One region of the Bradyrhizobium sp. USDA 4502 genome, then DNA from elsewhere that is predicted to be linked to it. Evidence: predicted binding sites of a transcription regulator. Region 1 holds the regulator's gene; each other region holds the start of a gene.
The links. The regulator PhoB, encoded in region 1, activates phosphate uptake and scavenging genes when phosphate is short. The targets are predictions, from matches to a motif close to TGTCATNNANCTGTCAT.
Positions count from the first base shown of each region.

Region 2: ACVW1B_RS29260 (esterase-like activity of phytase family protein) is a predicted target of PhoB. The motif match lies at 1,737-1,753, and genes of this name have one in related genera.
Region 3: ACVW1B_RS04325 (alkaline phosphatase D family protein) is a predicted target of PhoB. The motif match lies at 3,915-3,931, and genes of this name have one in related genera.

Region 1 is NZ_JBSSGF010000001.1:6,749,854-6,760,099, reverse strand. Features, by position in the region: gene ACVW1B_RS31600 (putative bifunctional lysylphosphatidylglycerol flippase/synthetase) at 1-425, shown strand, start outside; gene ACVW1B_RS31595 (ATP-binding protein) at 510-1,823, shown strand; gene pstS (phosphate ABC transporter substrate-binding protein PstS) at 1,959-2,969, shown strand; gene pstC (phosphate ABC transporter permease subunit PstC) at 3,199-4,188, shown strand; gene pstA (phosphate ABC transporter permease PstA) at 4,193-5,038, shown strand; gene pstB (phosphate ABC transporter ATP-binding protein PstB) at 5,035-5,853, shown strand; gene phoU (phosphate signaling complex protein PhoU) at 5,960-6,676, shown strand; gene phoB (phosphate regulon transcriptional regulator PhoB) at 6,822-7,532, shown strand; gene ACVW1B_RS31560 (IS4 family transposase) at 7,765-8,868, opposite strand; gene ACVW1B_RS31555 (GcrA family cell cycle regulator) at 9,124-9,636, opposite strand; gene ACVW1B_RS31550 (aspartate aminotransferase family protein) at 10,125-10,246, shown strand, end outside.
Region 2 is NZ_JBSSGF010000001.1:6,260,457-6,270,702, reverse strand. Features, by position in the region: gene ACVW1B_RS29260 (esterase-like activity of phytase family protein) at 337-1,689, opposite strand; gene ACVW1B_RS29255 (heme ABC transporter ATP-binding protein) at 1,798-2,601, opposite strand; gene ACVW1B_RS29250 (FecCD family ABC transporter permease) at 2,598-3,698, opposite strand; gene ACVW1B_RS29245 (heme/hemin ABC transporter substrate-binding protein) at 3,695-4,645, opposite strand; gene hemP (hemin uptake protein HemP) at 4,654-4,860, opposite strand; gene ACVW1B_RS29235 (TonB-dependent hemoglobin/transferrin/lactoferrin family receptor) at 5,112-7,460, shown strand; gene ACVW1B_RS29230 (antibiotic biosynthesis monooxygenase family protein) at 7,608-7,940, shown strand; gene hutX (heme utilization cystosolic carrier protein HutX) at 7,988-8,461, shown strand; gene exbB (tonB-system energizer ExbB) at 8,625-9,425, shown strand; gene exbD (TonB system transport protein ExbD) at 9,429-9,869, shown strand; gene ACVW1B_RS29210 (TonB family protein) at 9,873-10,246, shown strand, end outside.
Region 3 is NZ_JBSSGF010000001.1:959,302-969,547, reverse strand. Features, by position in the region: gene ACVW1B_RS04340 (amidohydrolase family protein) at 1-730, opposite strand, end outside; gene ACVW1B_RS04335 (hypothetical protein) at 960-1,190, shown strand; gene ACVW1B_RS04330 (aldo/keto reductase) at 1,260-2,078, opposite strand; gene ACVW1B_RS04325 (alkaline phosphatase D family protein) at 2,245-3,825, opposite strand; gene ACVW1B_RS04320 (hypothetical protein) at 4,140-4,571, opposite strand; gene ACVW1B_RS04315 (indolepyruvate ferredoxin oxidoreductase family protein) at 4,698-8,171, opposite strand; gene ACVW1B_RS04310 (hypothetical protein) at 8,388-9,338, shown strand; gene ACVW1B_RS04305 (carboxymuconolactone decarboxylase family protein) at 9,386-9,940, shown strand; gene ACVW1B_RS04300 (SDR family NAD(P)-dependent oxidoreductase) at 9,942-10,246, shown strand, end outside.

The sequences.
Region 1 (10,246 bases):
CGGGTGGCCCGCTGACGCTGCTGCAGATCGCAATCGGCATCCTCGACCTCGGCTTCTGCGCGCTGGCGATGTACGTGCTGGTGCCGGACGAGCCAAATCTCGGCTTCGTCGTGGTCGCCGTCATCTTCGTGTCGGCGACCCTGCTCGGCTTCGCCAGCCACTCCCCCGGCGGCCTCGGGGTGTTCGACGCCGCCATGCTGGTCGGCCTCTGGCAGATGGACCGCGAGGACCTGCTCGGCGGTATGCTGCTGTTCCGGCTCCTCTACTATATTGCGCCCTTCGTCATATCTGTAATCTTGCTGACGTTTCGGGAGGTTATCGTCGGCGCCCGACTCAAACGGCTGCCGCAGGCTGATTCGGGTCCCCGCGCCGAGCCGCACCATGAGGCGGTTCTGGTTCGAAAGCGCGGTGATTCCGGGGTCTGATGAAGCGGCCCGATGCCTCCCGAGGGAAGGTCGCTATGACCGCGCCTGGGCGAGACATGAACCGACGGGATGAAAGCCGCCGCGATGGCAATTGACGATTCGCATTCCTCCATCTTCTCGCCCTGGCCCGACCGGTTGCGCCACTCCGCGCTGATCCTGCTTGCCGCAGCGCTGGCCTTGAGCGTGGTGGTCGCGCTTGGCGAATTGTCGCTGGTGCGCGCCTGCGCCGTGTTCGTCTGCATCGCGGCCGCGGCGCTGGTGCCGTGGCGGCTGCATGATGCCGGAACCTCGCGCGAGGATGTCCGCGGCGTCAATCCGGTCGAGGCCGCCGCCGTCAGCGCGGTCGTCGCCGGCATGCCGGATCCGGCCGTGCTGCTCGATCGCGCCGGCCGCGTCATCCATCTCAACGCCGCCGCGGCGCAGCTCGCGCCCGCGCTGCGCAAGAACGAACTGGCGCAATTTGCCCTGCGCTCGCCGGAGATCATCACCGCGCTGCGCGAGGCGATCGCGACCACCGAGCCGCGCCGCGCCACCTACACCGACCACGTTCCGGTCGATCGCTGGATGGAATTGGTGATCACGCCGGTGCCGGTGCCGACCCAGTTCGGCGGCACCGAGAAGTGCATGCTGATGACCTTCCACGACCTGACGCCACTGCGCCGGGTCGAGGAGATGCGCGCCGATTTCGTCGCCAATGCCAGCCACGAGCTGCGCACGCCGCTCGCCGCCTTGTCCGGCTTCATCGACACGCTGCAGGGGCCGGCGCGTGAGGACGCGCGGGCGCGCGAGCGCTTCCTCGGCATCATGCACACCCAGGCGACCCGTATGGCGCGGCTGATTGACGATTTGCTGTCGCTGTCGCGGGTCGAGCTGTCGGCCCATGTGCGGCCCGAGGCCTCGATCGATATCGTGCCGATCATCCGCCAGGTCGCCGACGGGCTCGAGGCGCTGGCGAGCGAGCGCCAGGTCGAGATCGAGGTCGACCTGCCTCAGGCCCCGGTCATGATCGCCGGCGACCGCGAGGAACTGCTCCGCCTGTTCGAGAACCTGATCGAGAATGCCCTCAAATACGGCGCCTCCGGGGGCCGCGTCATAGTGTCGCTGAATCAGGCCGTTTCGGGCGCATCGGGCGAAGGGACCCCCGAAATCCGTGTCATGGTACGGGATTTCGGCCCCGGCATCGCCCCGGAGCACCTGCCACGGCTGACCGAGCGCTTCTACCGGGTCGACGTCGGCGACAGCCGCAACCAGGGCGGAACGGGCCTCGGATTATCGCTGGTGAAACATATTCTTAACCGTCATCGCGGGCGTCTTTTGATCGAGAGCGTGCCGAAGAACGGCGCCACTTTTACCGCCTGTTTTCCCCGGCCGAAGACCCCGTTACCAACTCAAAGCTGAGCGTTTTCAGCCGCTTAGCGTTGTCATCCAACTGTCATCCAACCTTCGTAAAAGCAGCACCGACCGCTCCTAGATGGACCGGCGTGAGCGCGATCGGGCGCATTCGGCGCTTCGCTCACAGGATGGAGACCACCCATGAATTTCATCAAAGCAATCGTCGCAGCCGGCATGATCGCCGCTTCGACGTCGGCCTTCGCTGCCGATATTACCGGCGCGGGCGCGACGTTTCCGTTTCCGATCTATTCGAAGTGGGCTGACGCCTACAAGAAGGAGACCGGCAACGGTCTGAACTACCAGTCGATCGGCTCCGGCGCCGGCATCAAGCAGATCCAGGCCAAGACCGTGACCTTCGGCGCCACCGACGCGCCGCTCAAGCACGAGCAGCTCGAGAAGGACGGCCTCGTCCAGTGGCCGATGGTGATGGGCGCGATCGTCCCGGTCGTGAACCTCGAAGGCATCAAGCCGGGCGACCTGATCCTGTCGGGCGAAGTGCTCGGCGACATCTATCTCGGCAAGATCACCAAGTGGAATGACGCGGCGATCGCCAAGCTCAATCCGAAGCTGCCCCTGCCGGGCGATGCCATCACCGTCGTGCGCCGTTCGGACGGTTCGGGCACCACCTTCAACTTCACCGACTATCTCTCCAAGTCGAACGCCGACTGGAAGTCCAAGGTCGGTTCCGGCACCGCGGTCGAGTGGCCGGTCGGCGTCGGCGCCAAGGGCAACGAAGGCGTTGCCGGCAACATCAGCCAGACCAAGAACGCGATCGGCTATGTCGAGTATGCCTACGCCAAGCAGAACAAGCTGACCTACACCGGGCTGGTCAACAAGGCCGGCAAGACCGTGCAGCCGACCATGGCTGCCTTCCAGGCTGCCGCCTCGAATGCCGACTGGGCCAAGGCTCCCGGCTACTACGTGATCCTGACCGACCAGCCGGGCGAAGCCTCCTGGCCGATCACCGCGGCGACCTTCATCCTGATGCACAAGGACTCGACCGACAAGGCGGCCTCGCAGGAAGCGCTCAAGTTCTTCAAGTACGCCTTCGAGAAGGGCGACAAGGCGGCCGAAGAGCTCGACTACATTCCGATGCCGGACTCGGTCGTCAAGCTGATCGAGAAGACCTGGTCGTCGGACATCAAGAGCTAAGTCCGACGCTGCGACAGGGCCTGTGCCGACAGGATCGCGGCACAGGTTGAGCGACCAAGACCCGGCCTCCATCACCGCGGCGACAAGCGCGGGATCGAGGCCGGGGTTCGCGCCTCAAGGGGCGTGGCTGGAACGACGACGCCCGGCCAAATGCGTCAGTGAAGATCGCTTCGGGGCGTAGCGGTTTGCGTGGCTTTTGCATACTAAAGAGGGGATTGGCGTGGCAGACATGGCTGTTCAGAGCGATGTGATGGAAGCCGCGGGACCTTACGATCGCGCCAAGGCCCTCAGCGCCTTCAAGCTTGGTGACCTCACCTTCTATTGGATCACCCGTATCTCGGCGATCTCGGTTCTGTTGATCCTCGGCGGCATCATCCTGTCGCTGATCGTCGGCGCCTGGCCGGCGATGAAGGAATACGGCTTCGCCTTCCTGTGGACGCAGCGCTGGGCGCCCTCGGCCGATCCGCCGGTGCTCGGCGCGCTCGGCCCGATCTACGGCACGCTGATTACCTCGGTCATCGCGATGCTGATCGCCATTCCGGTCGGCATCGGCATCGCCGTGTTCCTCACCGAGCTCTGCCCGCAAGTGCTGCGCCGCCCGATCGGCATCGCGATCGAGCTGCTCGCCGGCATCCCCTCGATCATCTACGGCATGTGGGGCTTCTTCGTGCTCGGCCCGTTCCTGGCCAACACGTTCCAGCCCTTCATGATCCGGATCTTCGAGGGCGTCCCGGTGCTGGGCGCGGTGTTCGCAGGCCCGCCGTCCTATCTCAGCCTGTTCAACGCCGCGCTGATCCTTGCGATCATGGTGCTGCCCTTCATCACCGCGATCTCGGTCGACGTGTTCAAGACCGTGCCGCCGGTGCTGAAAGAGGCCGCCTACGGCATGGGCTGCACCACCTGGGAAGTCGTTCGCAGCGTCGTGATCCCCTACACCCGCGTCGGCGTGATCGGCGGCATCATGCTGGCGCTCGGCCGCGCCCTCGGCGAGACCATGGCGGTGACCTTCATCATCGGCAACTCGTTCCGGATCTCGTCGTCGATCTTCGCGCCGGGCACCACGATCTCGGCGGCGATCGCCAGCGAATTCGCCGAGAGCGACGGCCTGCACCAGTCCGGCCTGATCCTGCTCGGCCTGCTGCTGTTCGTGCTGACCTTCTTCGTGCTCGCCGGCGCGCGGCTGATGCTGATGCGGCTTGAAAAGAAGGCGGGGAAGTAACGCCATGAACCCGATCTACAAATCCCGCCGCCGCAGCGACATCGTCATCCGCGCACTCTGTGTCGGTGCGGCGCTGTTCGGCGTCACCTGGCTGGCGCTGATCCTGATCACGCTGCTCTATAACGGCCTTGCCGGCCTCAGCGTGCAGCTGTTCACCCAGAACACGCCGCCGCCCGGCTCGACCGAAGGCGGCCTGCTCAACGCCATCGTCGGCTCGGTCATCATGACCGTGATCGGCGTCGGCATCGGCGCGCCGCTTGGCCTGTTCGCCGGCACCTACCTCGCCGAATACGGCAAGCACGACAAGCTGACCTCGGTGATCCGCTTCATCAACGACATCCTGCTCAGCGCGCCCTCGATCATCATCGGCCTGTTCATCTATGGTGCGGTGGTGGTGCCGATGCGCGGCTTCTCAGCGATCGCAGGCAGTCTTGCGCTCGCGGTGATCGTGATCCCGGTCGTGCTGCGTACCACCGAGGACATGCTGCTCTTGGTGCCCAATCCGCTGCGCGAGGCCGCCTCCGCGCTCGGCCTGCCGCGTTCGCTGGTGATCAAGCGGATCGCTTATCGTGCCGCGCGATCGGGTCTGATCACCGGTGTGCTGCTGGCGACCGCCCGCGTCGCCGGCGAGACCGCGCCGCTGCTGTTCACCGCGCTGTCGAACCAGTTCTTCAGCCTGGATCTGACCAAGACGATGGCCAACCTGCCAGTGACCATCAACAACTTCGTGCAGAGCCCCTACGCCTACTGGAAAGAGCTGGCGTGGAGCGGCGCGCTGCTCATCACATTCACCGTGCTCGCGTTGAATATCGGCGCGCGTATCCTTGGTGCCGAAAGGGCCGCAAAATGACCGAGCTTTCCGTCTCCACGACTGCCGCAGGCCACATTCCCCAGGTTCCGCTGCCGGAAGCGCCGCCGAAAGTCACGGTGCGCAACCTCAACTTCTATTACGGCGAGCACCACGCGCTGAAGAACATCAACCTGACGCTCGGCACCAACCGCGTCACGGCGTTCATCGGCCCGTCCGGCTGCGGCAAGTCGACCCTGCTGCGCATCTTCAACCGGATGTACGACCTGTATCCGGGCCAGCGCGCGGTCGGCCAGCTGATGCTGGACCAGACCAACATTCTCGACCCCAAGCTCGACCTCAACTTGCTGCGCGCGCGGGTCGGCATGGTGTTCCAGAAGCCGACGCCGTTCCCGATGACGATCTACGAGAACATCGCCTTCGGCATCCGCCTCTACGAGAAGATCTCGAAGTCCGAGATGGACGACCGGGTCGAGAAGGCGCTGCGCGGCGGCGCGCTGTGGAACGAGGTCAAGGACAAGCTGAACGCCTCCGGCCTGTCGCTCTCCGGCGGCCAGCAGCAGCGCCTGTGCATCGCGCGCACCGTGGCGGTGCGCCCCGAGGTGATCCTGTTCGACGAGCCGTGCTCGGCGCTCGACCCGATCTCGACCGCCAAGGTCGAGGAACTGATCCAGGAGCTCTCCGAGGACTACACGATCGCGATCGTCACCCACAACATGCAGCAGGCGGCGCGCGTCTCCGACAAGACCGCCTTCATGTATCTCGGCGAGCTGATCGAGTTCGACGACACCAACAAGATCTTCACCTCACCGAGCGATCGGCGCACCCAGGACTACATCACCGGCCGGTTCGGTTGACCGGCGCATGATCCGGAAAAGTGGAAACCGGTTTTCCGATCAGGTCATGCTAAAATTCAGGACACGAAGCCATGATCCCCGGGATCATGGTTGAGGGAGACAAGCGATGGCTTCTGAACATACCGCCAAGGCATTCGACAGCGACCTGCAGGAGTTGACCCGCCTGGTCGCCGAGATGGGCGGCCTGGTCGAACGAATGATTACCGAGTCGGTCGACGCGCTGATCCGTCGCGACGTCGCGCTCGGCAAGCGCGTGGTCGCCGCCGACATCGAGATCGACAATCTGCAGCGCAACATCGAAGAGCGCGCGGTGCTGACGATCGCGCGCCGCCAGCCGATGGCGATCGACCTGCGTGAGATCGTCAGCGCGATGCGCGTCGCCACCGATCTCGAGCGGATCGGCGACCTCGCCAAGAACATGGGCAAGCGCGTCGCGGCGCTGGAGAGCGATTTCCAGCCGCTGAAGCTGATCCGCGGCCTCGAGCACATGACCGACCTCGTGCTGTCGCAGGTCAAGTCGGTGCTCGACGCCTATGCCGCGCACGACCTGCCGGCGGCGATGAACGTCTGGAAGGGCGACGAGGAGGTCGATGCGATCTGCACCTCGCTGTTCCGCGAACTGCTCACCTACATGATGGAAGATCCGCGCAACATCTCGTTCTGCATCCATCTGATGTTCTGCGCCAAGAACATCGAGCGGATCGGCGATCACGCCACCAATATCGCCGAGACCGTGTTCTACATGATCGAGGGCCAGCAGATCACCGACAAGCGCCCGAAGGGGGACATGACCACTTTTGCCACCACGGTGCCGGGCAACTGAGGCATGATCGGCAAGCACGGAACCGGCAAGAGCGAAACTGGATGATCCTCGCGACAAATCGTTTCCGCGGGGACTATGCTCAAGGAAGTAAGCGTTTCGGTTTGCGTCTGGGCAACGGATCACCACAGAGAAAGAACTTAGACCGATGAGCGCACGCATTCTGGTAGTCGAAGACGAGGAAGCGCTGACGACGCTGTTGCGCTACAATCTCGATGCGGAAGGCTACGATGTCGAGACGGTGGGGCGCGGCGACGATGCGGATACACGGCTGAAGGAGCGCGTTCCCGACCTCGTGGTGCTGGACTGGATGCTGCCGGGCCTGTCCGGCATCGAACTGTGCCGCCGCCTGCGGGCGCGGCCCGAGACCAAGCAGCTTCCGATCATCATGCTGACCGCGCGCGGCGAGGAAAGCGAGCGCGTGCGCGGGCTTGCCACCGGCGCGGACGATTACATCGTCAAGCCGTTCTCGGTGCCGGAGCTGCTGGCGCGGGTGAAGGGCCTCTTGCGCCGCGCCAGCCCGGAGCGGCTTGCGACCGTGCTGACCTATGGCGACATCGAGCTCGACCGCGAGAAGCGCCGCGTGGCGCGCTCGGGCCGTCCGATCGATCTCGGGCCGACCGAGTATCGCCTGCTCGAATTCTTCCTCGAGCATCCCGGCCGCGTGTTCAGCCGCGAGCAACTGCTCGACAGCGTCTGGGGCCGCGACATCTACATCGATGAGCGCACCGTCGACGTGCATATCGGCCGCCTGCGCAAGCTGCTCAATCCGGGCCGCGAGCAGGATCCGATCCGCACCGTGCGCGGCGCCGGCTACGCGCTCGACGACCGCTTTGCCAAGGCCGAGCCACAGCCGTAACGGCCATGCGGCATTCATAAACCGCAACACGGCGTCGTCCCGGCGCAAGCCCATAGGCGCTAAGATAGTTTGATCATAGTCTGATAGTGGCGCTTATGTCTGGGTGGCTCGCGTAGATGTCGCCGGAGAGCGTGACTGGCTCTGCAGAGTAGAGCGATTGCGGGCTGTGGAATGATCGCTTGCCGTAGCGAAGCTACGAGCTGGCGCAGCAGACGCCACGTCACTGGGTGGGTCAGGCGGCGTCGGCCAAGCGGGGAGAGTCTTCGAGTTCGTCGACGAGCGGCTCGAGCAATAGAATGATCAGCAGATGAGCGAGGATATGGGGTCTGGCGGACCGCTCGTCGGTTCCGGGAGGTCCCTTCAGGCCAATCAGGCTTTTCAGCCGCTTGAAGCCGAGCTCAATGCGCCATCGCAGCCGATAGAGGGCGAGGATATCTGCAGTCGTGAAGTCCTCTGGCCTGAGTGAGGTCACCAGGATCACCCAATCTGCGGCGTCAAGTGTTTGCCTGGAGAGCTGATGACCTCCCTTTTGTGCAGTCCGGCGCGCCTTGCGTCGCGCAGCCGCAGCAGCTTGCGCCGGCTTCTTCGCGGCAACCAGACGCACTGCGAGCGGCGGCGCACCTGACTTGCGCTTTATCCAAATCGGCCGATCGATCAGGCCACGCGCCGAGGCGTTGCGCAGTTCGGCAGTGAGGTCAACAAGATTACCTTCGGCATCGAGCCAGCGCGCGCTCTTCCAGCCGGCCCGGATCACGAAGTCCGCATCGGCATCGACGAGATGCGCCATGCGCTCCGGTTGCAGATAGGCGCGATCGGCAAGACGGATCTCACCGGCAACCGCCGGTATCCGATCCAGCGTCTCGCCCGCTCGCTGATCGGTCAGTTCGAAGTGACCAAAGCGCTCCTGCGGAAGATCGAACGCGCTATGGATACGCCACACTGCGTTCTTGTTCCTGCCGCTCGTCCCAGCCTTGGGGACCGTCGTGGCGTCAACAATACGGATCAGACGACCGCGGCTCGCCTTCGGCGCCGCGGCGGCAAGCGCCTGCTCGACCAAGATTGCCAGCCAATCTCCGCACTGACGTAAGCGATACAACAGAGCCACGTTGGAGATATCGACAAGCCCAACCGACGTGGCCCATGCCGCCGTCAACCGCAGCCCTTTCTCACCAAGGCAATAAGCCAAGATCAGGCGCAGCAAGTCGACCGCATTGCTGATCTCCCGCGGACGGACAAACGCCTTCGTCTTGCGCGCGCTAATGTTCAGAGCCTCGGCTCCGCCAAGTCGGGCGACAACGCGCGCCCAATCTTTGTTCACAAGCGATTCGTGTGCCATTCCATCTTGGAATCACAAGCGAATCCAAGGCGCAAATCCTATTTTAGCGCCTATGGGCGAAAGCCAGGACCCATACGCCGCGGCCAGTGCAATCGGCACGCGGCCAGACGGCTTTCTAACAACACGCATTAGTGGTTATGGGTCCCGGCTTTCGCCGGGACGACGCCGGTGATGTAATGGGCTACGCATCACACAAAAAAATCCCCGCTTTCGCGGGGATTTGTTTTTGAGGTCTTCCGTCGTTTTCCCGAGTGCTCACTTGATCTGCGGTTTCGCCGACGGCCGGCGGCGATCGGCGGCGGGCTGGTAGGCGACGCGCGAGTGATGCGCGCAATAGGGCAGGCCGGCGAGCGCCTTGCCGCCGCAGAAGAAGAATTCCGGGCTCGAGGGATCGCCGACCGGCCAATGACAGGTGGCCTCGTTGAGCTCCAGCAGCGAGAGCCGCTGGCTCATCGGCACCACATTGTCGTAGGAGATCGGATCGGGCTCCATCTCGACCTCGAAGGCGTGCGCCAGCGCGGTGTTGCCGCGAGAGACCGGACGCGCCACCCGCATCATGTGCTGGGCCGGGCGAGCCTTGCGCTGCCGCGGCGCGGCCGTGGAGGGTGCCTTGGCGCGGCCGGAGAGGCCGAGCCGATGCACTTTGCCGATCACGGCGTTTCGCGTCACATTGCCAAGTTCCGCCGCGATCTGGCTGGCCGACAGGCCGGACTCCCAGAGTTTCTTCAGCTGCTCGACGCGATCGTCGGACCAGGTCAATACAGTCATCGCATTCTTCCCTTCGCGTAGCGCCGGCCAATCATTGGAGCGGCGCTGCGAGCCAATCTGGACAAATATCCCTGCGGCCAGAATCCCTTAGCCCTCGCCGGGCACGGTGTTGCGCCCGAACGTTTACGCGAGACACAAAGGCTACTTAGAGGGTCCAGTACCGCCGCACGAGATGTCGTACCCGACAGGCCAAACGCTACAATATGGCGTGACTCTGGCGCAAGAGTCCGCGGCCGTGCGTCCACATGTTCCCACACAGTTAAGCATTGCCATGAGGCTTTTCCACCGCACCGGAATGCTCCAGATTGCGCTCGTTTCGCATTGCAGGAAGGCCACTTCGTGGCGATTGACACTTACCGACCGCAGCATAGAATGCCCGCCACGTGCCGCCCGCAAAGGCGGCCGTTTTGTTTTCCGAAGCTGGCCGTTGCTGCGCTGGCGTCAAGGCGCAGCGGCAATTGTCGGCTTAAAAACCGTCAGTGATCGCCATGACCAACGCTGCCACGTCGCATCTGCTCCCCGTCTTCGCCAGGGTCGATCTCGGCTTCGAGCGCGGCGAGGGCGCCTGGCTGATCGCAACCAACGGCGACCGCTATCTCGATTTCACCTC
Region 2 (10,246 bases), 490 kb from region 1:
CTGAGGAGGCCGCAAAGCGGCCGTCTCGAAGGGCGGCGGCCCGGCTGTCTCCATGCGGCTGCATCGGGGCCGTGCATCCTTCGAGGCTCGCCCAGCGGCGCGATTGCGCCGCTGGCTCGCACCTCCAGCGACAAAGGCGAAGCCTTTGCGCGGGGATGACGGAATGGCCGTCGTGCCGGGATGAGCATCACGCTATCCGCATATTCGCTGTCATGTCCCGCCTTGAGCGGGGCATCCAGTACGCCGCGGCCTGTCCGTTGAGCTCGGGCGCCTCTGGAATACTAGGTCGCCCGGTCGAGCCGGGCGACGACACTGTTGTGGGTGGCGAGCACCGCCTCACTTCGCCTTCAGGAAGTCGCCGACCTCGAGCAGTACGAACTCGTCGTCATCGGCCTTGTTCGGGTCGCGGCTCGAGGAGAACGGCAGGTTGTTGTCGTTGCCGACGATGATGTGGGTCTCGTCGACCCGGTCGACATTCTCGATGGTGAAGAACGGGAAGGTGTAGACGCCGTCGTTGAGCGGCTTGCGGGCCTTCTTGTTGGGATCGCGGATCTTCATCAGGTCGATATAGGCGATCTTGCGCACGGGCTTGCCGACATTGGCGTCGGACAGCTCGATCTTGTAGACGCGCTTGAACTTGGCGAGGTCAGGGAAACAGTTCTCGCCGCGCTGGCCTTGCGGGCAGGCCTTGTCGGCGGTGCCTTCGCCATTGTCGCGTTCGATGACGAGGCCCTGGGCCGGATCGATCATGTTGAAGTCGCCGATCGCATTGCCGTTCTGCTCGAACACATACAGCCAGTAGCGTCCGGTGAACTTCTCCGCCGCGACGTCGAATTCCAGGATGCGTGAGGCCTCCTTGCCGTCGACCTTCTCCCAATCCTTCTTGTCGGCATCCCACAGCGGCCCCTCGAGCAGGCCGTAAAGGAACTTGCCGTCCTTGGAGGAAGCAAAACCTTCATAGCCCTTGGAGCGGCGCAGGTTGACGTTGGTGTAGCTGGCGCCGGGCGCGCCGGGCGACTGCACCGCCCAGTGATCCGGCGAACGCACCGGCTTGCCGTCGGCGACGGTCTCGAACACGGCGAGGATCTTGCCGGTCTTGTCGGCCTTGAGGATGTAGGGCCCGAATTCATCGCCGATCCAGAAAATGTCGTTGATGATCTGGAAGCCCTCGGTGTCGAAATCGGCACCGGTCAAATAGCGCTTGGCGGTGTCCTCGTGGACGATGCGGAACGGCACCTTCCTGTCGGGATCGTGCAGGAACACGGTCTCCTGACGCTCGATCTTGCCGCTCGCCCAGTCGATCTTGTGCCGGTTCAGGTACAGCATCGAGTCCGCCGAGTTGTAGCGCGAGCCCATGCCGTTGTCGGTGATCACCCAGAACGAGCCGTCGGGCATCACCTTGATGCCGGAATGGCCCTGCAGCGGCTGGCCCTTGAACGGCAGCGACACGCCGGTCGGCCGCTCGTACGATTTGCCCATCACGGTGCCGATGGCGTCGACGCGCTTGCCGGTGGTGTATTTGCCCGAGGTCTTCAGATCATCAGGGGCGTCGGCGGGCGCGTCGATGAAGCTCTCCGCCGGCATCACGGCGTGTCCCGCCAGCGTCGCCGGGAATTCGCCCTCACCCTGCGCGAATGCCGATGTGGCGAGCAGGATCGAGGCGACGGAGCAGAGCAGGGACAGGCGCATGGTTGATCTCCCAAAGGATAAACGATGCGGTGTTCTCCGAGCCGCCTGTTACAGCCACCTGACAGTTTTGTGAACCGCGGATGTTGCGGCGGGATAAGGCTTGCGGCGTTACGTCGCCTTGCCCGCCGGCTGCATCGTCTGCGGCAGCAGGAACGGCACGCCACCTCCGGTATAGGCGATCGCAGCGTCGATCTCGAAGATCTCGCGCAGCGTCTCGGCCTTCATCGCCGCCGTACGGTCGCCGTCGACGGCAAGCCGGCCGCGGTGCAGCAGCAGGATGCGGTCGGCGAACCGCATCGCGAGGTTGAGGTCGTGCAGGATCGCGATCACCGCGGTGCCGCGGGCGGCGCGCCGCCGGGCCGTTTCGACCAGGTCGATCTGGTGCCGCAGATCGAGGCTCGAGGTCGGCTCGTCCAGCAGCAACAGTCCCGGTCCATGCAGCGCTTCGCCGCAGGCGAGCTGCACCAGCACGCGGGCGAAATGCGCCCGCTGCTGCTCGCCGCCGGACAGTGTCGGCAATTGCCTGAAACGGAAACGCGCGAGCCCGACCTCGTCGAGCGCCGCCTCAACCAGCGCCCGCGCCACGGCACGCGGGCTTTCGCCGGCGCCCATGCTGACGATTTCCTCGACGGTGAACGGGAAGGTGACGCTGACGTGCTGCGACAGCATCGCGCGGTGCTGCGCCAGCGCGCGTGGTCCGTAAGTTTGCAGGTCGCGCTGCCTCAGCCTGATCGCCCCGCGCGACGGACGCAGGTCGCCCGACAGCATCCGCAGCAGAGTCGATTTGCCGGCGCCGTTGGGACCGACGATCGCGACCATCTCGCCGGCGCCGATCTGCAGCGACACCGCATCGACCAGATCAGTGCCGCCGACCGTCATCGATACCGACTGTGCTTCGAGCAGGGCCGTCATAGCGACACCAGCCCGCGCTGCCGCAGCAGCATGGCGAGGAAGAACGGCGCGCCGATCGCTGCCGTCAGGATGCCGATCGGCATTTCCGCAGGTGCCACGATGGTGCGCGCCACGGTGTCGGCGCCGACCAGGAGGATGGCACCGAGCAGTGCGGACGCCGGCAGCAGGAGCCGATGCGCGGGCCCGATCACCAGCCGCAACAGATGCGGCACCACGATGCCGACGAAGCCGACCACGCCGCAGACCGAGACCGCGACGCCGGTCATCGCCGACACCAGCACGATCGAGATCCGCTTCAGCCGTTCGACGTCGACGCCGCTGTGGAACGCCTCGGCCTCGCCGAGCACCAGCACGTCGAGCCCGCGCGCGATCGAGAGGCAGGCGACCAGCGCGACCGCCAGCACCGGCGCCAGCGCCGTGAGCTTGCTCCAGGTCGCACCGCTGAGCGAGCCGAGCAGCCAGAAGGTGATGTCGCGAAGCTGGCGATCGTCGGCGACGAACACCAGAAGGCCGATGCCGGCATTGGCGATCGCGGCGATCGCAAGCCCGGCCAGCAGGAAGATCGCAATCGATGTCCGGCCGCCGCGGCTGGCGATGCCGTAAAGCACGATGGTCGTGATCAGCGAGCCGGCAAAGGCCGCGATCGGCAGCAGCTGGTGTTGCAGGAAGCGCAGGCTTTCGCCGAGATGGCTGTCAGTGAACACGATCGCCGCCGCCGCGGCAAACGCGCCGCCGGAGGAGACGCCGACAAGCGCGGGGTCGGCGAGGGGATTGCGGAACAGGCCCTGCATGATCGAGCCTGATAAGGCAAGGAGTCCGCCGACCATCGCCGCCGCTGCGATCCGCGGGATGCGGATCGACCACACCACGAGCTGGTCGCGTGCGAGCAGCGGGTTGGCGACACGATCAGCCCATAGCCCGAGCGCTGCCGGAAGCCGCGCCATTGGAATGCCGGCGGCCCCGACCGTCAGGGCGACCAGGGCGGTGCCTGCGAGCGCCGCAAGCAGGCAGAGCAGGGTGAGTGTCGCGGCCGGCCGCAGCGACATGCCGGCGCGCCGTCGTTTCGCACGCCGGCGGCGTTCGGCCAGCACGCTCATTGCCGGCAATTCGCGGTCAGCGCTGCCGGCCTGAAGTTATCGGCCTCCGGCGCCAGCGCCGGATAAAGCTTGACCGAGAGGTCGCGTGCCGCGGCCGCGGTCCGCGGCCCGAAGCCGAGCAGATAAAGGCCTTCCATCGAGATGAAGGCCTTGTTGGCCGCGACCGGCGTCAGCGCGAAGGCCGGATGCGCGAACACGGCCTCCGACGTCAGCGAGTCCTTGCCGCGATCGATCGACAGCACGACATCCGGTTTCGCCGCCACGATGGCCTCGTCATTGACCGGCTTGTAGCCGTCGTAACCGTCGATGGCGTTGACGCCGCCGGCAAGCCGGATGATCTCGTCGGCCGCGGTCTTGTGGCCCGCCGCCATCGCCCGGCCGTTCAACAGCGACATCACGAACATCACGCGCACCGGCTTGGTCACCCGAGCACGCAGCGCGCGCAGTTGCGCGAGATCGCTCTCCACCGCCGTGGTCAGGCAGGCGGCGCGCGGATCGGCGCCCATGGCGTGGCCTACCAGTCTGATCTTCTCGACCAGCCCGGCCTCCGAGAACGTCTCCGGCACCAGCACCAGCGGCACCTTGGCCGCCTCGAGCACGTCCATGGTCTCCTTCGGTCCTGAGCCCTGCACCGCGAGCACCAGCGACGGGTGCAGGCCAAGCACGCCCTCCGGCGACAGCTGGCGCATGTAGCCGACGTCGGGCTTCTCGCGCAGCGCAGCCGGCGGGTAGAGGCTGGTCGCATCGACGCCGGCGATGCGGTCCTCGAAGCCGAGGGCATAGAGGATCTCGGTGATCGCGCCGCCGATCGAGACGATCCGCGACGGATTGTCGATCACGACGTCGCGGTCGCGTGCGTCATGCACGGTGATGCCCTCGGCCGTCGCGGCTTCGATCGGCAGCAGACAGGAGAAGGCGAGCAAAGCGAGCGTGCGACAAATTGTCATCGGGGCCGTCACTTGGTGAGGATCAGCTTGTTCTGCGAGGTCAGCCGCAACCGGTAATGTTCTTCGCCGTGCATGATGATGATCTCGCGCTCCGCAGCGAACAGGTCGCGGCTGTCGAGACGATTACCGCGCATGATCAGTGTTTTGGCCGCGCCGGATGCAGGCTCGGTGTGGTTTCCGGCTGCGCCGATATTGTCTCCGGAAGCTGCGGACATATTGTGGTGCTGCGCCTGCGAAAATTTTCAAATGGTGTTTGCTTGTATAAGCGGGCGAAGGCGCATTCCAACGGCCGCACTTTACAATCGATATAAACAGCGCCGCCGCATTCTTGACCGTTTTGTTGCCGGCTCGTAACCAATCCTCACGCGATGCAAGCGGTGGCTTGATCGCGATGTAGCCAGCAAGCCGCTCGTCAGAGAGCGCACGCCAGCCAAACCAGAAAAGCGATGATCAGGCTGGGGCTAGAATGGCTGACGGGGCTAGGGTTTCGCGCGCCTTGATTTTGAGCGCGGCGGTGTTCTCATTTGCGGCAGCACTGCCGGAACGCGGCTTCGCGCAGACCGCCGATCCGTCGGCTGCGCGTCCGGCGACCGAACGGCCGAAGCAGGCCAAGCGGAAGCCGAAGTCGGTGGCCGAAGCTCAGGCGGCGGCCTCGCCGACGATGAATGCGCGGGCGCAGATCGGCGCGGTGCCGGTGCAATCGCTCGACACCATCACGGCGGTGGCCTCCAAGACCGAGGAGCGCGCGATCGATGCGCTGGCGCCGGTCAGCTCCGTCACGCTGGAGAAGATCCAGGGCCTGCAGCCGAACCGGCTCTCGGACATATTCTACAACGTGCCCGGTGTCTCGGTTCAGGAGCGCGGCGACGATCCGGCAACCGTCATCAACATCCGCGGCTTGCAGGATTTCGGCCGTGTCGCTGTTGTCGTCGACGGCGCGCGGCAGAACTATCAGCGCACCGGCCACAACGCCAACGGCTCGTTCTTCCTCGATCCCGAATTGATCGGCGGCGTCGACGTGGTGCGCGGCCCGACCGCGAACATCTATGGCTCCGGCGCGATCGGCGGCGTGGTCTCATTCCGCACCAAGGACATCGACGACGTGGTGCGTCCCGGCGAGCGCTGGGGTGTCGACATGTCGGGCTCCTACGGCACCAACAAGGACCGCGGCATGGGCTCGGTGTTCGGCGGCGTACGCGTCGATCCGAATGTCGATGTGTTCGGCGGCGCGGTTTATCGCACCCAGGGCAATTACAAGGACGGCGCGGGCACCGAGATCGGCAACACCGGCAACGATATCGCGGCCGGCCTGATGAAGGTGACGTTCCGCCCGGCCGAAGGCCACGAGTTCAAGATCGGCGGCATCTTCCAGGACTACCAGTACAATATCGGTCAGCCGAACCGCGGCCCGACCACGACGGCGGCGCCGCTGGCGGCAATCGCGGGCTCCTCGGTCTACGCTTCCGACGCGAAGAACTACACGGGCACCTTGAGCTGGCGATATTCCAAGCCCGACGACATGCTGTTCGACTGGAATATCTCGGTCTACGGCAACCGCACCGACAACGACCAGGTCAAGACCTACAACAACCGCATCACCACCGGCGGCGGGGTCTGCACGCTCGCCAATCCCGGCAACAACATCTCCGGCTGCGTCGGCGACAAGCGCGGCTATTTGCTGGATACGGTTGGTGTCGACGTCAACAACACCTCGCGCTTCAATTTCGGCGACTGGCGCAACGCCGTGACCTACGGCTTCGATGCCTTCCGTGACGATGTCGAGACCTTCGATTCGCGCGGCAATTCCAACATCACGACGCCGGGCGGCCAGCGCACGGTGTCCGGCGGCTTCGTGCAGCTGAAGCAGAACTATTCGACCTGGCTCGAACTGATCAGCGCTGTCCGCTACGACCATTACGAACTCAATTCGATCAACACCACGACCAGCGGCGACCGGCTGTCGCCGAAGATCACGCTCGGCGTCACGCCGGTTGCCGGCTTCACGCCCTATGCGAGCTATGCCGAAGGCTATCGCGCGCCGTCCATCACCGAGACGCTGATCGCGGGTGGCCACGCCACCGGCGGCGGGCCGGCGCTGTTCAACTGCCCTGACGGCACCAGCGGCCTGTTCTGCTTCCTGCCCAATGCAGCGCTGCGGCCGGAGGTCGGCAAGAACAAGGAAGTCGGCATCAACCTGAAATATGACGGCATCTTCACCGCGAGCGACTCGTTCCGCGGCAAGGTCAACGTGTTCCGTAACGACGTCGACGGCTATATCGACCTCGTCGCCTCGGCGCCGACCCTGACGCCGTTCGGACGGTTCAGCCAGTTCTACCAGTACCAGAACATCGCCCACGCCCGCATCGAGGGCTTCGAGCTCGAGACGATGTATGACGCGGGCGACTGGTTCGTCGGCGTCGCCGGCCATCTGATGCGCGGCCGGAACACCCAGACCAATGTCGGGCTCGCCACCATCACGCCGCGCAAGGTGACGACCACGGGCGGCGTCCGCCTGCTCGACCGCTCGCTGATCGTTGCCGCGCAATGGTCCTCGTTCGGCGCCAACAACGACCTGCCGGCGGGCTATCTGCCCTCGACCGGCTACGAGCTCGTCAACCTCTATCTGACCTGGAACGCCACCAAGGACATCACCTTCACGGCATCGGTCGACAACCTCTTGAACCAGTACTACCGGCCTTATGCGATCCCCGGCTCCTCGACCGACGGCACGACGCAGAACGACGTGCTGTTCTCGAGCCCCGGTCCGGGCACCGTTTACAAGGCCGGACTCAGGATTCACCTAGGTGGAGCGTAACGCGAGACGCCGATCATTCCATCCAGGTTGCTCCGGCCGCGCTGGTGCCCCCAGCGCGGCCTTGGCGTATTCCTTGGCGCGTTCATGTTATTAACGAGATCAACCGGCAGGATCCAGGCATCCGCCGTCAAACAGGAGAGAGCTTTCATGTTCATCGCAATGAATCGGTTCCAGGTGATCAAGGGCAAGGAGCAGGCGTTCGAGACTATCTGGAAGACGCGCGAATCCTATCTCGGCGATCTGCCTGGATTCATCGAATTTCATCTGGTGAAGGGTCCCGAGGCCGAGGATCACACGCTCTACGCGACCCACACGGTGTGGGCCAGCAAGGCGGCGTTCGAGGACTGGACCAAATCCGATGCGTTCCGCCGCGCCCATTCGCGCGCCGGCAACGAAACCGGCGGCAGCCTCTATCTCGGCCATCCCAAATTCGAGGGTTTTGAGGTGCTGATCACCGAGCGCGCGAAGAGCCCGGCGTGACGGAGGCGGCGGTGCAGAACGCGGAGCTTGCGGGATTGAAGGCCCATATGGCCGACAATCCCGGCGCTGTGATCGAGGACGTCGCGCGTGAGCGCAAGGTGACGCCGCGCGCGGTGCTCGAGGCGCTCCCCGAGAGCATGGTGCGGATCGGCGCTGGTGAATTTGCCGCCGCGATGCAGGACATCGCGGAGTGGGGCGAGGTGACGCTGATCGTGCACACCGATGACGCGATCTTCGAGTTCACCGGCGCCATTCCGAACGGCGAGGTCGGCCGCGGCTATTTCAACCTGATGCAACCGAAGGGGCTGCATGGCCACCTGAGGCACGAGCGCTGCGCGGCGATCGCCTTCGTCGAGCGGCCCTTCATGGGCAAGGTGTCGGCGTTCATCGCCTTCATCAATCGCGACGGCGGCATCATGTTCAAGGTGTTCGTCGGCCGCGACGAGACGCGCGCGCTGCGCGGCGACCAGCTGGCGCGCTTTCACGCGCTGGCGGACCGCCTCGCACCGAACGCGGGCTGAAGATTTCTTCTCCCTCTCCCCGCTTGCGGGGAGAGGGTCGGGGGTGAGGGGACCCTCCGGGCACCGTGCTCGTGGAGAGTCCCCCTCACCCGGCTCGCATCTTGCGATGCGATCCGACCTCTCCCCGCAGGCGGGGCGAGGTGAGATGCGGTTGGAGGTGAGTATGCTAATTCGCACGTTTGGCAGAAGTAGCCAGCTATCAATCGTCGTCCAGTTGATTGCCGTCGTGACTGCATCTCTCCCAAGAAGTAGCCTTGCCGCATCCGACGCCGCACTGCTGCCGCGCAACCTCTCGCCCTGGGGCATGTTCGAAAGCGCCGACATCGTCGTGAAGGCGGTGATGGTTGGGCTCGCCTTCGCCTCGCTCGTCACCTGGACGATCTGGCTCGCCAAGACCGTCGAGATCCGCCGCAAGACCGCGCTCGCCCGGCAGCGGATCGGCCTCCTTGAGCGCGACACCCAGCTTGCCGAGGTCGAGCAGGCGAGCCGCGACGGCAGCGATGCGGTAGCGCAGATCGTGCAATCGGCCTCGCGCGAGGCTGCGCTGTCCGGCGGGATGTTCGACGACGGCTTCAAGGAGCGCATCGCGCTGCGGCTGGAGCGGGTCGAGGCGGCGATGTCGCGGCAGATCGCGCGCGGCACCGGCGTATTGGCGACGATCGGCGCCACCGCGCCGTTCGTCGGCCTGTTCGGCACGGTATGGGGCATCATGAACGCCTTCATCGGCATCTCCGAGGCCCACACCACCAATCTCGCGGTGGTCGCGCCCGGCATCGCCGAGGCGCTGCTTGCGACCGCGCTCGGCCTGGTCGCCGCGATCCCGGCGGTCGTGATCTACAATCACCTGACCCGTTCGATCGCGTCCTACCGCGCATTGCTCGGCGACGCCTCCGCCATGGTGATGCTGCTGGTCAGCCGCGAGGGCGATCGCAGCCTGTTCCGGCTGGCACGCGCTGCGGAGTAGGCGATGGGCGTCAAGCTCGGATCCAGCGGCGCGTTCAGGCGTCGCGGCGATGACGATCTGGTCGAGGCGCACGAGATCAACGTCACGCCGTTCATCGACGTGATGCTGGTGCTGCTCATCATCTTCATGGTGGCGGCGCCGCTCGCGACCGTCGATCTCGGCGTCGATCTGCCGGCCTCGACCGCCGAGCCGCAGCCGCGGCCGGACAAGCCGGTGTTCGTCACCGTGAAGTCCGATCTCTCCGTCGCGGTCGGCGAGGATGTGATCGCGCGCGAGACGCTGACGTCGACGCTCGATGGCGCCACACAAGGCAGGAAGGACGAGCGCATCTTCCTGCGTGCCGACAAGGTAGTCAGCTATGGCGATCTGATGGAGGTGATGAACCTGCTGCGCAACGCCGGCTATCTCAAGATCGCGCTGGTCGGCCTCGACGGGCGTAGCTGATCCATGAATGCGTACGCGCTTCATGATGCGGGCGACGAGATCTGGCTGAAGCGCTGGGGCCTGTCGGTGGCTGCGATCCTGGCGGCGCATGCGGCAGTGCTCGCGGTTGGCATGAGCTGGGTCTCGGCGCCGCCGCCGGGCGTTGCGGTGCCGGCGGTGCTGGTCGACCTGACGCCGATCACCTCGGCGCCGGAGATTTCGGAAACCGACCTGCCGCCGGGCCCGGCGATGCAGGAGGCCGACGCGTCGCCGCCGGAGCCCGCCGCCGCGCGGCCCGTGCCGCAGGAGATTGCGCCGACGCCGATGCAGGAGAAGCCCGACGTCGTCGCGCCACCGGAACGGAAGCCGCAGATCACGCCGCCGCAACCCGAGCCCGC
Region 3 (10,246 bases), 5.8 Mb from region 1:
GCAGATCGAGGATGTCGGACATCAGCTCCCTGGTCTCGACGCCGCCGATATGTACCATCATCCGCGCCGGCCAGCCGCACATCTCGCAGGCCTGGATGCCGCGCTTCAGCGGCTCGAGGCCGTGCTTGAAGATGACGTTTTCCGACATCCGCACCTTGACCCCGATCAGGAAGTCGGGGTTCTCGGCCAGCGCCATCGCGCAGGCTTCGACCTGGGCGTTGTCGATGTTGTAGAGCTCGGCCACCGGGAATGCCGACAGGCCGTTGTTGGCGATGTGGACGAAGGCGTAGATCCGCGCCCGCGATTGCGCGACGATGAAGCGCCGCAGCGCCGCGAGGTTGTTGACGCCGGCGTCGCCCGCCGAGACGACCGTCGTGGTGCCCTGGAATTGCACCAGCTCGTCGGCGGGAATGCCGATCGCCGATCCGTACGGGTAGACGTGGCAGTGCAGATCGACCAGACCCGGCATCACGAGCTTGCCCGACGCGTCAATGGTCCTGGCGGCGCGAGCAGCCGGGATCTCGTCTTCGATCGCCTCGATGATGCCCCACCGGATGCCGATGTCGCGCTTGCCGCGCAGCGACTGGCTGGGATCGATGACATCGCCGTTCTTGATCACGAGGTCGAACTTGTCGTCCGGTCCCATCGCCGCAGCGGCCGGCCCCGCGATGGCGGCGGCAGCGGCCGACCCCGTCACTTTCAAAAAATCCCGGCGTGAAAATTCGCTCACGGCAACGTCCCCCGAACATTGATTTTTATGGCGCGATGATGCGTCGGACGCAGCGGTTAGGCAAGGCCGGGAAAGCCGCCCGTGCGCTCGCTGTCGGTTGTGCAGCCTGCTCGCGGCGAACGCCGCGACGGCTGTTATTGCTGAACAAGTGTTCAGAAAACTCCTCTGGTTCCTGAGGAACGTTTCAATATCCGCACGGTTTTCTCTTCACTTATTTGAGGAGGATGAGATGAAAAAGATTGGCTTTGTTCTCGCGGCGGTTGGTGCGCTTGCGGTGGCCGTTCCGTCGATCGCGAGCGCCGAGACGGTCGTGATCAGACATGGCGGTCATCATCACTGGGACCGCGGCTGGGGCGCACGCGCCGAAATGCGCCATGACCGTGGCTGGCATCGCGGTTGGCATCATGGCTGGCATCGCGGCCATGACCGGACGGTGATCATCAAACGTCATCACTACTAAGGACCGACACAACGGAAAATGGCTCCTCACGGAGCCTTTTTCTTTTCTGCTTCCTCAGGGCCAGCGGCCTCAATCCCACGCCGGCGCAAACCCCGGATTGACGCAGCGCATGTCCTTGGGCAGCGCCGCAATCGCCTTGCGGTCCGCGTCGTCGAGCTTGACCTTCAGTGCGTCGAGATTGGCCTTTTGGCTTTCGGCGCGCGAGGCTTTCGGAATAGCCGCCACTCCATCCTGATCGAGCAGCCATTTCAGCGCCACCTGCGCCGCGGTCGCATCATGCTTGCTGCCGATTTTCGCCAGCGTCTCGTCGGTGGCGAAGCGGCCCTGGGCGAGCGGACAATAGGCCACCAGCGGGATCGATTTCGCGGCGAGATATTTGCGCACCGGCGTCTGGTCCAGCATCGCGTGATATTCGATCTGGTTGCAGGCGATCGGCGCCTTGATGTCCTCGACCACGGTCTTGAGCAGCGCGGTGGTGAAATTGGCGACGCCGATCGCACGGGTCCGGCCTTCCTCCTTCAGCTTCATCAGCGTCTCGAAGACGGCAGGCAGCTTCATGCTCCGCGACGGCCAGTGCACCAGATAGAGGTCGACGTGATCGAGCCGCAGCTTCTTCAGGCTGGCGTCGAACGCTGTCCGGATCGCATCCGGCGCCAGGTTCTCGTGCCAGACCTTGGTGGTCACGTGCAGGTCCGTGCGCGCGACATTCGAGGCAGCGATCGCCGCCCCGATCGCCTCTTCATTGCCGTACATCTCGGCTGTGTCGATATGCCGATAGCCGAGCCCAAGCGCGCTCTCGACCGCCGCGCGGCAGGTATCGCCCTGCATGCGGAAGGTGCCGAGCCCGAGCTGCGGAAGGCTGATGCCCTGTGTCTGCAGATTTTCCATGGATAGCTCCTGACGCGTGGGAAGCCGATGCCATCGACGACCTCACGCCAGCAAATCGTTTCGTGGGAATGAAATTGGCAGGACTGCCGACACGCAGTCTGCCCGCAAACCGGGCCCTCGGGCAAGACGCCGGCAATCAAGATGTCGCGACGGATCAGAGACGGCGCTAGATGTGCTGCGCCATGATCTGGCCGGGCCGCGCGTCCGGCCGCGGCTCGATATCGACCGACCAGAGGTCGTGGTTGTCGACGTCCTTCAGCGTCACCGTCATCACGCCGGTCTTGCCGTCGATGTCGACGCGGCCGAAGAATTGCAGCCCGAAGCACGGCGCGAGATTGTCGCCCTGTTCGGCCGAGCAGCCCTTCTGGTACATCGCCTTCGGGCCAAACGTGTTGTCGAGTTCGCCCGGCGACCAGGTGCCGGCATGCAGCGGGCCGGAGACGAACTCCCAGAACGGCTCGAACTCCTGGAACACCGCGCGATTCGGATCATAGTGATGCGCGGCGGTGTAGTGCATGTCGGCGGTGAGCCAGACCGTGTTGCGGACCCCGGCGCGCTTCATGAAGGACAACAGATCGGCGATCTCGTGCTCGCGCCGCGCAGGCGGGCCGTCGCCGAGCGCGACCGCATCGAGGCTGACGAGGCCGATCGGCAGATCCGCCGCGATCACCTTCCAGACAGCATCCGACGCCACCAGCTCCCGCTTCAGCCAGGCGAGCTGGCTCTGGCCGAGGATGCAGGCCTGGTCCGGATCGCCCTGCTTATTCCAGCTGGAATCGCGATAGGAACGCATGTCGATGATGAAGACGTCGAGCAGCGGCCCGTAGGGAATCTTGCGGTAGACGCGGCCATCGCGCTCCGGCATCAGCCCCATCGGCATGAATTCGTGGAAGGCGCGGCGTGCCCGTGCCACCAGGCGCGAGCTGCCGTCCGCCTCATAGCCGGTCGCATCGGTGGTGCCGAGCGGCGACCAGTCGTCGGCCACCTCGTGGTCGTCCCACTGCGCGAACATCGGCACCTCGGCGTGGAAGGCGCGGAAATTGTCGTCGAGCCAGTTGTATTTGTAGTTGCCGCGAAACTGATCGAGGCTCTGCGCGACGGCGGATTTCTCCTCGGTGACGATGTTGCGCCAGATCTCACCGTTGGGGAGTTTCTGCTCCGACGGCACCGTGCAATCGGCGTAGATGTGATCGCCGGAATGGATGAAGAAGTCCGGGCGCTCGTCCAGCATGGTGCGGTAGCTGCGCAAGCCGCCGCGCGCGGGGTCGATGCCCCAGCCCTGCCCGACAACGTCGCCGGACCAGACGAACGAGACCGGACGCCGGTCGGCCGGCGCGGTGCGGAAATGCCCGATGCGGCTTTCGCCTGATGTGCCGTCGCGGTCCTCGAAGCGCACGCGATAGAACAGGTCCTGGCCCGGCGGCAGGCCGTCGAGCAGCAGCTTGGCAGTGAAGTCGCGCTCGGGCAGCGCGTCGGCGGTCGCGGCGCGCAGGATGCTGGCGAAGCTTTCGACCGCCGCGCATTCGATGCGCATCCGCGCCGCGCGATCGGCGCGCGCCCAGATGACCGCGGAATCGCTTGCGACGTCGCCGGACTGGATGCCCGCAATCGCGGGCCGATCCGCGGCGCGGCTCAGATATGGTTTGGCCAGCGCGCCGAATCCCGCCAGCGCGGCGGTCGACGCCGAGCGCACCAGAAGCTGGCGCCGGGTGAGGCCACGCCGCCTCGCGGAGTTCGCAGTCGGCATCGAATAACCTTCGTCGAATCGCAACGAAGGTTTTGCCTGCGCTCCTTGACTCCGGCCTTACGGTTTCTTGACTCTCCGCCGACGGTTTTGCGACGGCGGGATGACTCGGGGGCGGCTGCTGGGACGGCGGCCCCGGATATAGAGCGCTCAAGCACCAAACCCGTCATCCTGAGGAGGTCGCGAAGCGGCCGTCTCGAAGGATGAACGGCCCGTCCGTGGCCGATCCATCCTTCGAGGCTCGCTTCGCTCGCACCTCAGGATGACGGGTCAAGGATTGACGCACTTCGAGAAAGCAGAGGCGCGAGAGCGCCGCCTCACCGATGCCACTTGCAGATGCCGCCGGTGCGGCACGGCCAGGTCTGGATCCTGGTGTCGCGAGCTTCCGCATCGAGCGGGTTCGAGTGGCGGCGCGCGAGCTTGGCACGGGCGGGCACGCGCGCTTCCGCGCGCTTCTTCTCGTGCGGTGCGGTCAACCTGGTGGTCCGCACGGCTTTCTTCGGCGCGACTTTCGGCTCCTCGACCTGCGGCTCGACGTTCGCATGCTGATCGGGGCCATGGTCGGTCTTCGCCTCGACCGGAACGGGCTCGAACTGCGCTGGCGGGCCAAGCGGCTTCGGCGACAACACTGCGCGTGAAAGATCGAGGCTGAAGAACTCGCTGGGGCGATACTCGTCAGCCAACGCCACGCCACCCCAAGCCAGGCACGCGGTACAAACGGTTGCAACAAAAGCGTTTTTCAGGACCATCAAACGGCCTCCTGAAATCACTCGAACAGACAGCCATCATGTAGGGGCTCGGCCGTGCGAATCCAGCCACCGCTTGCAGGCAGGGTCACCGGTCAACCAGGGCGGCCGTGGAAAGTTCCCCGGCCCCTACTCCGCCGCCTGCGCCAGCGGCTGGCTGATCGCGCGCTCCAGCCGCGCGCATTCGGTGCGGTAGCGGGCGACGTTGCCCTCCTTGATGTGGCCATAACCACGCACGAGCTCCGCAGCCTTCGCCAGCGCCACGAGGCGCGGCAAGTCGAGCGGCTTCTTGCCGTCGAGGTGACGCAGGATCATCGCCGAATACTCGACCGGCAATGCGCGCTCCATCTTGCGCTCGGCGGTATAGCCGAAGATGTCGAAGGCGGTGCCGCGCAGGCCCTTCAACCCCGCCAGCATGCCGAACGCGGTGAAAATCCACGGACCAAATTCACGCTTCTGCAGCCGCCCGGTGACGGGATCGCGCTGGGCCAGCAGCGGCGGCGCCAGCAAGACCTTCAAGCCGGAATTGCCTTGGAACTGCTCCCTCAAGGCCTTGCTGAACTCGCCGTCGGAATAGAGCCGCGCGACCTCGTATTCGTCCTTGTAGGCCATCAGCTTGAACAGGCCCTTTGCGAAGGCTTCGGTCAGGTCCTGCGAGCCAGGCGCGGCGGCCGCCTCGGCGGTGCGGACGCGCGCGACGTCGTCGAGATAGCGCTTGGCGTAGGCCGCATCCTGATAGTCGGTGAGGAATTTGGCGCGGAACGCGATCGCCTCGTCCAGCGTCTTCTTTGCCGGCGCGGCGCCGGCGCTCTTGAAGCGTGCGGCGCTGACCACGCGTTGCAGATCATGCGCGGCGAGCCGGCCCCACGAGAACGCGGTCTTGTTCATCTCGATCGCGGCGCCGTTGAGCTCGATCGCCTTCAGGATCGCTTCCAGCGACAGCGGGATCGCGCCGCGCTGGAAGGCAAAGCCGAGCATGAAGGCGTTGGTGGCGATGCTGTCGCCCATCAGCGCGGTGGCAAGCCCGGTGGCATCGAGGATGTCGAGATCGCCAGGCGTCACCGCGCCGTTTAGCGCATCGCGCATCGAGCTGGCTTCGAAGTCGATATCGGGATCGATCACGAAGCTCGCGGTCGGCAAGAGATCGGCGTTGACGACGGCGCGGGTGACGCCGCGCTCGGCGCGGCTCAGCGCCGGCACGCTGGTGGCAACGACGAGGTCGCAGCCGAGGATCAGGTTGGCGTTGCCGGGCGCGATGCGGACCGTGGTCAGCATGTCGGAGGCGGGTGCGAGCCGGACGTGGCTCATGACCGCGCCGTTCTTCTGCGACAGGCCGGTGAAGTCGAGCGTCGAGCAGGCGAGACCTTCGACATGCGCGGCCATGCCGAGCAGCGCGCCGATGGTGATGACGCCGGTGCCGCCGATGCCGGTGATCAGGATATTGTAGGGATTGCTCAACGTAGCCACAGGCGGCGTCGGCAAATCGGCGAACAACGCCTTGGGATCGGCGGCGGCGCGGTCGGCCTTGCGCAGCTTGGGATCCTGCACCATCACGAAGCTCGGGCAGAAGCCCTCGATGCAGGAGAAATCCTTGTTGCAGTTCGACTGGTCGATGCGGCGCTTGCGGCCAAGCTCGGTCTCCAGCGGCTGCACCGAGACGCAGTTCGACGCCACCGAGCAGTCGCCGCAACCTTCGCAGACGCGCTCGTTGATGAAGACGCGCTTGGCCGGATCGGGGAACAGCCCGCGCTTGCGGCGACGGCGCTTCTCGGCGGCACAGGTCTGGTCGTAGATCAGGACGCTGAGGCCCTCGATCTCGCGCAGGGTGCGCTGCACGGCATCGAGCTCGCGGCGATGATGGATGGTGGCACCCGACGGGAAATAATTGGCGGGATATTTGTCGGGATCGTCGGAGACGATCGCGAGCCGCTTGGTGCCCTCCGCCCAGACCTGGTGTGCGATCTGCGACACCGTAAAGCCGCCCTCGGCCGGCTGGCCGCCGGTCATCGCAACCGCATCGTTGTAGAGGATCTTGTAGGTGATGTTGACGCCGGCCGCAGCCGCCGCGCGCAGCGCCAGCAAGCCGGAATGGGTATAGGTGCCGTCGCCGAGATTCTGGAACACATGCTGTTCGCTGGTGAACGGCGCCTGCCCGATCCAGCTCACGCCCTCCGCGCCCATATGCGAGATGGTCTGGGTGTTGCGGTTCGGCACCGACAGCGCCATGCCGTGGCAGCCGATGCCGGCCATGGCGCGGCTGCCCTCGGGAATCTTGGTCGACGAGTTGTGCGGGCAGCCCGAGCAGAAATACGGCGTGCGCTGCAGCTTCGCGGTGCCCGTGCCCTCGGCCGGGCGATCGAACGCCTCGAGTTTTGCCAAGCGCTGCTCCAGCAGCGGACTGCGGTGACCGAGCCGGCGCAGCCGCGCCACCACGGCGGCGGCGACCATGGTCGGCGTCAGCTCGCCCTCGCTCGGCAGCAGCGGCGCGCCGCTCTCGTCGCGCTTGCCGACCACCGACGGACGCTTCGCGGCGTCCATGTTGTAGAGGATGCGGACCAGCTGGTCCTCGATGAAGCCGCGCTTCTCCTCGACGACCAGCACATCCTGCAGGCCCTCGGCGAAGGCGCGCGCGCCGCGCGCTTCGAGCGGCCAGGTCAGCGCCACCTTGTAGATGCGCAGCCCGAGCGCCTGCGCATCGGCATCGGTGATGCCGAGATCGGCGAGCGCCTGGCGCAGATCGAGATAGGCCTTGCCGGTCGCCATGATGCCGAGCCGCGCCGGCTTCGAATCCAGCACGATGCGATCGAAGCGGTTGACGCGGGCGAAGGCCGCGACCGCCTCCATCTTGGGCCCGTGCAGCCGGCGCTCGGCGTCGAGCGGCGGATCCGGCCAACGGATCGAGAGCCCGCCCAGTGGCATCTCGAAATCGTCGGGCATGATGATCTTGATGCGATCGGGATCGCTGACGATCGAGGCCGAGCTCTCCACGGTCTCGGAGATCGCCTTGAAGCCGACCCAGCAGCCGGAATAGCGCGACAGCGCGAAGCCGAGGATGCCGAGGTCGAGATAGTCCTGCAGCGTCGCCGGATTGACCACCGGCATCAGCGCCGAGGCGAACACCTGTTCGCTCTGATGCGCCAGGGTGGAGGATTGGCAGCCATGGTCGTCGCCGGCCAGCGCGATCACGCCGCCGTTCGGCGAGGTGCCGGCGGAATTGGCGTGCTTGAGCGCGTCGAGTGAACGGTCGACGCCGGGGCCCTTGCCGTACCAGATGCCGAACACGCCATCGACCTTGGCGCCGGGGAACATGCCCACCTGCTGGCTGCCCCACACCGCGGTCGCCGCCAGATCCTCGTTGAGGCCCGGAACGAAGGCGATGTCATGCTCCTTCAGGAAGGATTTCGCCCGCCACAGCGCGTGGTCGTACATGCCGAGCGGCGAACCGCGGTAACCGGAGATGAAACCGGCGGTGTTCAGCCCGTGCGCGCGGTCGCGTTCGCGCTGCAACATGGGCAATCGGACCAGCGCCTGGGTACCGGAGAGGAAGATTCGTTTCGTGTCCAACCGGTACTTGTCGTCCAGTCCAACTTCCATCAACGCCATCAGTTTCCCCGTCAGTCAGCCACGCCGGTCCGGACCGGTCTGATTATCTTCCGACATGATCATGCATCAGCATGCACTGATTTTGTTATGCATGAACAGCCCCGTTCCATGGCCGCAGCACATATCTCATGTTGCGCATGCGAGGCCTTGTCGTTCTGCAAGGCCTTGCCGAACCCCGGCATCTTTGAAACGGTGGCGCGCAAAGGGAGACCAAGGATGATTACAGTCGAATCCGCATTCACGACGGAAATCGTGGAGAACGGCAATCTGCTGGTGGGTCCCTGGCGCAGCCCGAAGCAGATGCTGCAGGCCCAGACCTACGATTCCCATGCCTCGATTCACGACGATGCAACCGCGCAGAAGCTCGGCTTCCGCGGCGGCACGATCGAGGGACCGACCCATTTCAGCCAGTTCGCGCCGCTGTGCGAGCGGATCTGGGGCCGCGCCTGGTTCATGACCGGATGCCTCTCGACGCATTACCGCAACCCGGTGTTCGAAGGCGAAGAAGTGCAGGCCCAGATCGAGAAGCCGAAGCCGGGCCAGACCGTTTGCACGATCGGGATGGTCAAGCGCGACGGCACCGAGATCCTGCGCGGCACCGCCTCGATCGATGGCAACGGCAGCGAGACGGCGCTCAGCCACCGGCTCGGCGAATTGAAGCCGCTGACCGATCCCGTGATCCTCGCCGACATCAAGGTCGGCATGAAGACGCCGCGACAGGCGATCAAGATGGATTTCGACCAGAACATGGGCGATCTCTATCCGTTTTCGCTGGCCGAAAAGCTCAAGGTGATCACCGAGCCTTCGGACTATTATTCGCTGGAGCACAATCCCTGGGGCCGCGCCATCATCCCGATGGAGATGCTGAGCGTGCTGTTCCAGTACCGCGCGCGCGAGGACCGGCTGCCGGTCCGCGGCCCCGCCGTCGGGCTGTTCGCCGACCAGGAGATTCGTCTTCTGCGCGGGCCGCTCTTCCCCGGCGAGACCTATTGGGTCGAGCGCGAGGTCGTGGCGCTTTCCGGCAGCAAGCGCACCGAGAGCATGTGGGTGCGCTCGACTGTGTTCGATGCCGACAACGCCGTGGTCGCAACGATGCTGCTCAACGGCGCCAGCATGAAGGACTCCTACGCCAACTACGCCAGCGAGCACAAAGCCCTCTACGGCTGAAACAACAGCCGCCTCTTCCGCAAGCCGCCGAAAAAAGGACAACAACAATGGCCCGCCTGCCCTATCTCGAAGCCGATCAGGTCGCCCCCGAATATCGCGACATGCTCAAGCGCAACACCAATCTGCACAAGCTGCTGGTGAACTCGCCGGACATGGCGCGCGCTTTCAACGGCGTCGGCGGCTATATCCGCTTCAAGAGCAAGCTTGATCCGCGCTTACGCGAACTCGCGATCCTGCAGGTCGGCTGGCTCGAGCAGTCGGAATACGAATTCACCCACCATGTGAAGATCGGCAAGGAGTTCGGCGTCACCGACGAGGATATCCAGAGCCTGATCGCGGAGACCAAAGGCCAGCCGTCGAAGCTCGAGCCGATGGCGAAAGCGATCCTCAAGGGCGCCCGCGAGATGGTGCGCGGGCTCGCGATGTCGGAGGCGACCTTCGCCGAGATTAAGCGCGAGCTGTCCGACGAGCACATGACCGACCTCGTGCTGACGATTGCGTTCTACTGCGCGGTGGTGCGGGTGCTCGCCACCATGCAGATCGACAACGAGCCTCACTACAAGGAGGTACTGCAGCAGTACCCGCTACAGAGAGTGAAGTAAGATGCGCCTGCAAGATCGCGTCGCCATCGTCGTGGGTGCCGGCCAAAGCCCCGGCGAGGGCATCGGCAACGGCCGCGCCACCGCGCTGACCTTCGCGCGCGAAGGCGCCAGGGTGCTGTGCGTCGATCACAATCTGGCATCGGCGCAGGAAACCGTCGACCTGATCGCGGCCAAGGGCGGCACTTCAGTCGCCTTCAAGGCCGATGTCACCAAAAATGCCGACATCAAGGCGATGGTGGCGGATGCACATGGCCGCTGGGGCAGCGTCGACATCCTGCACAACAATGTCGGCGTCAGCCTCTCCGG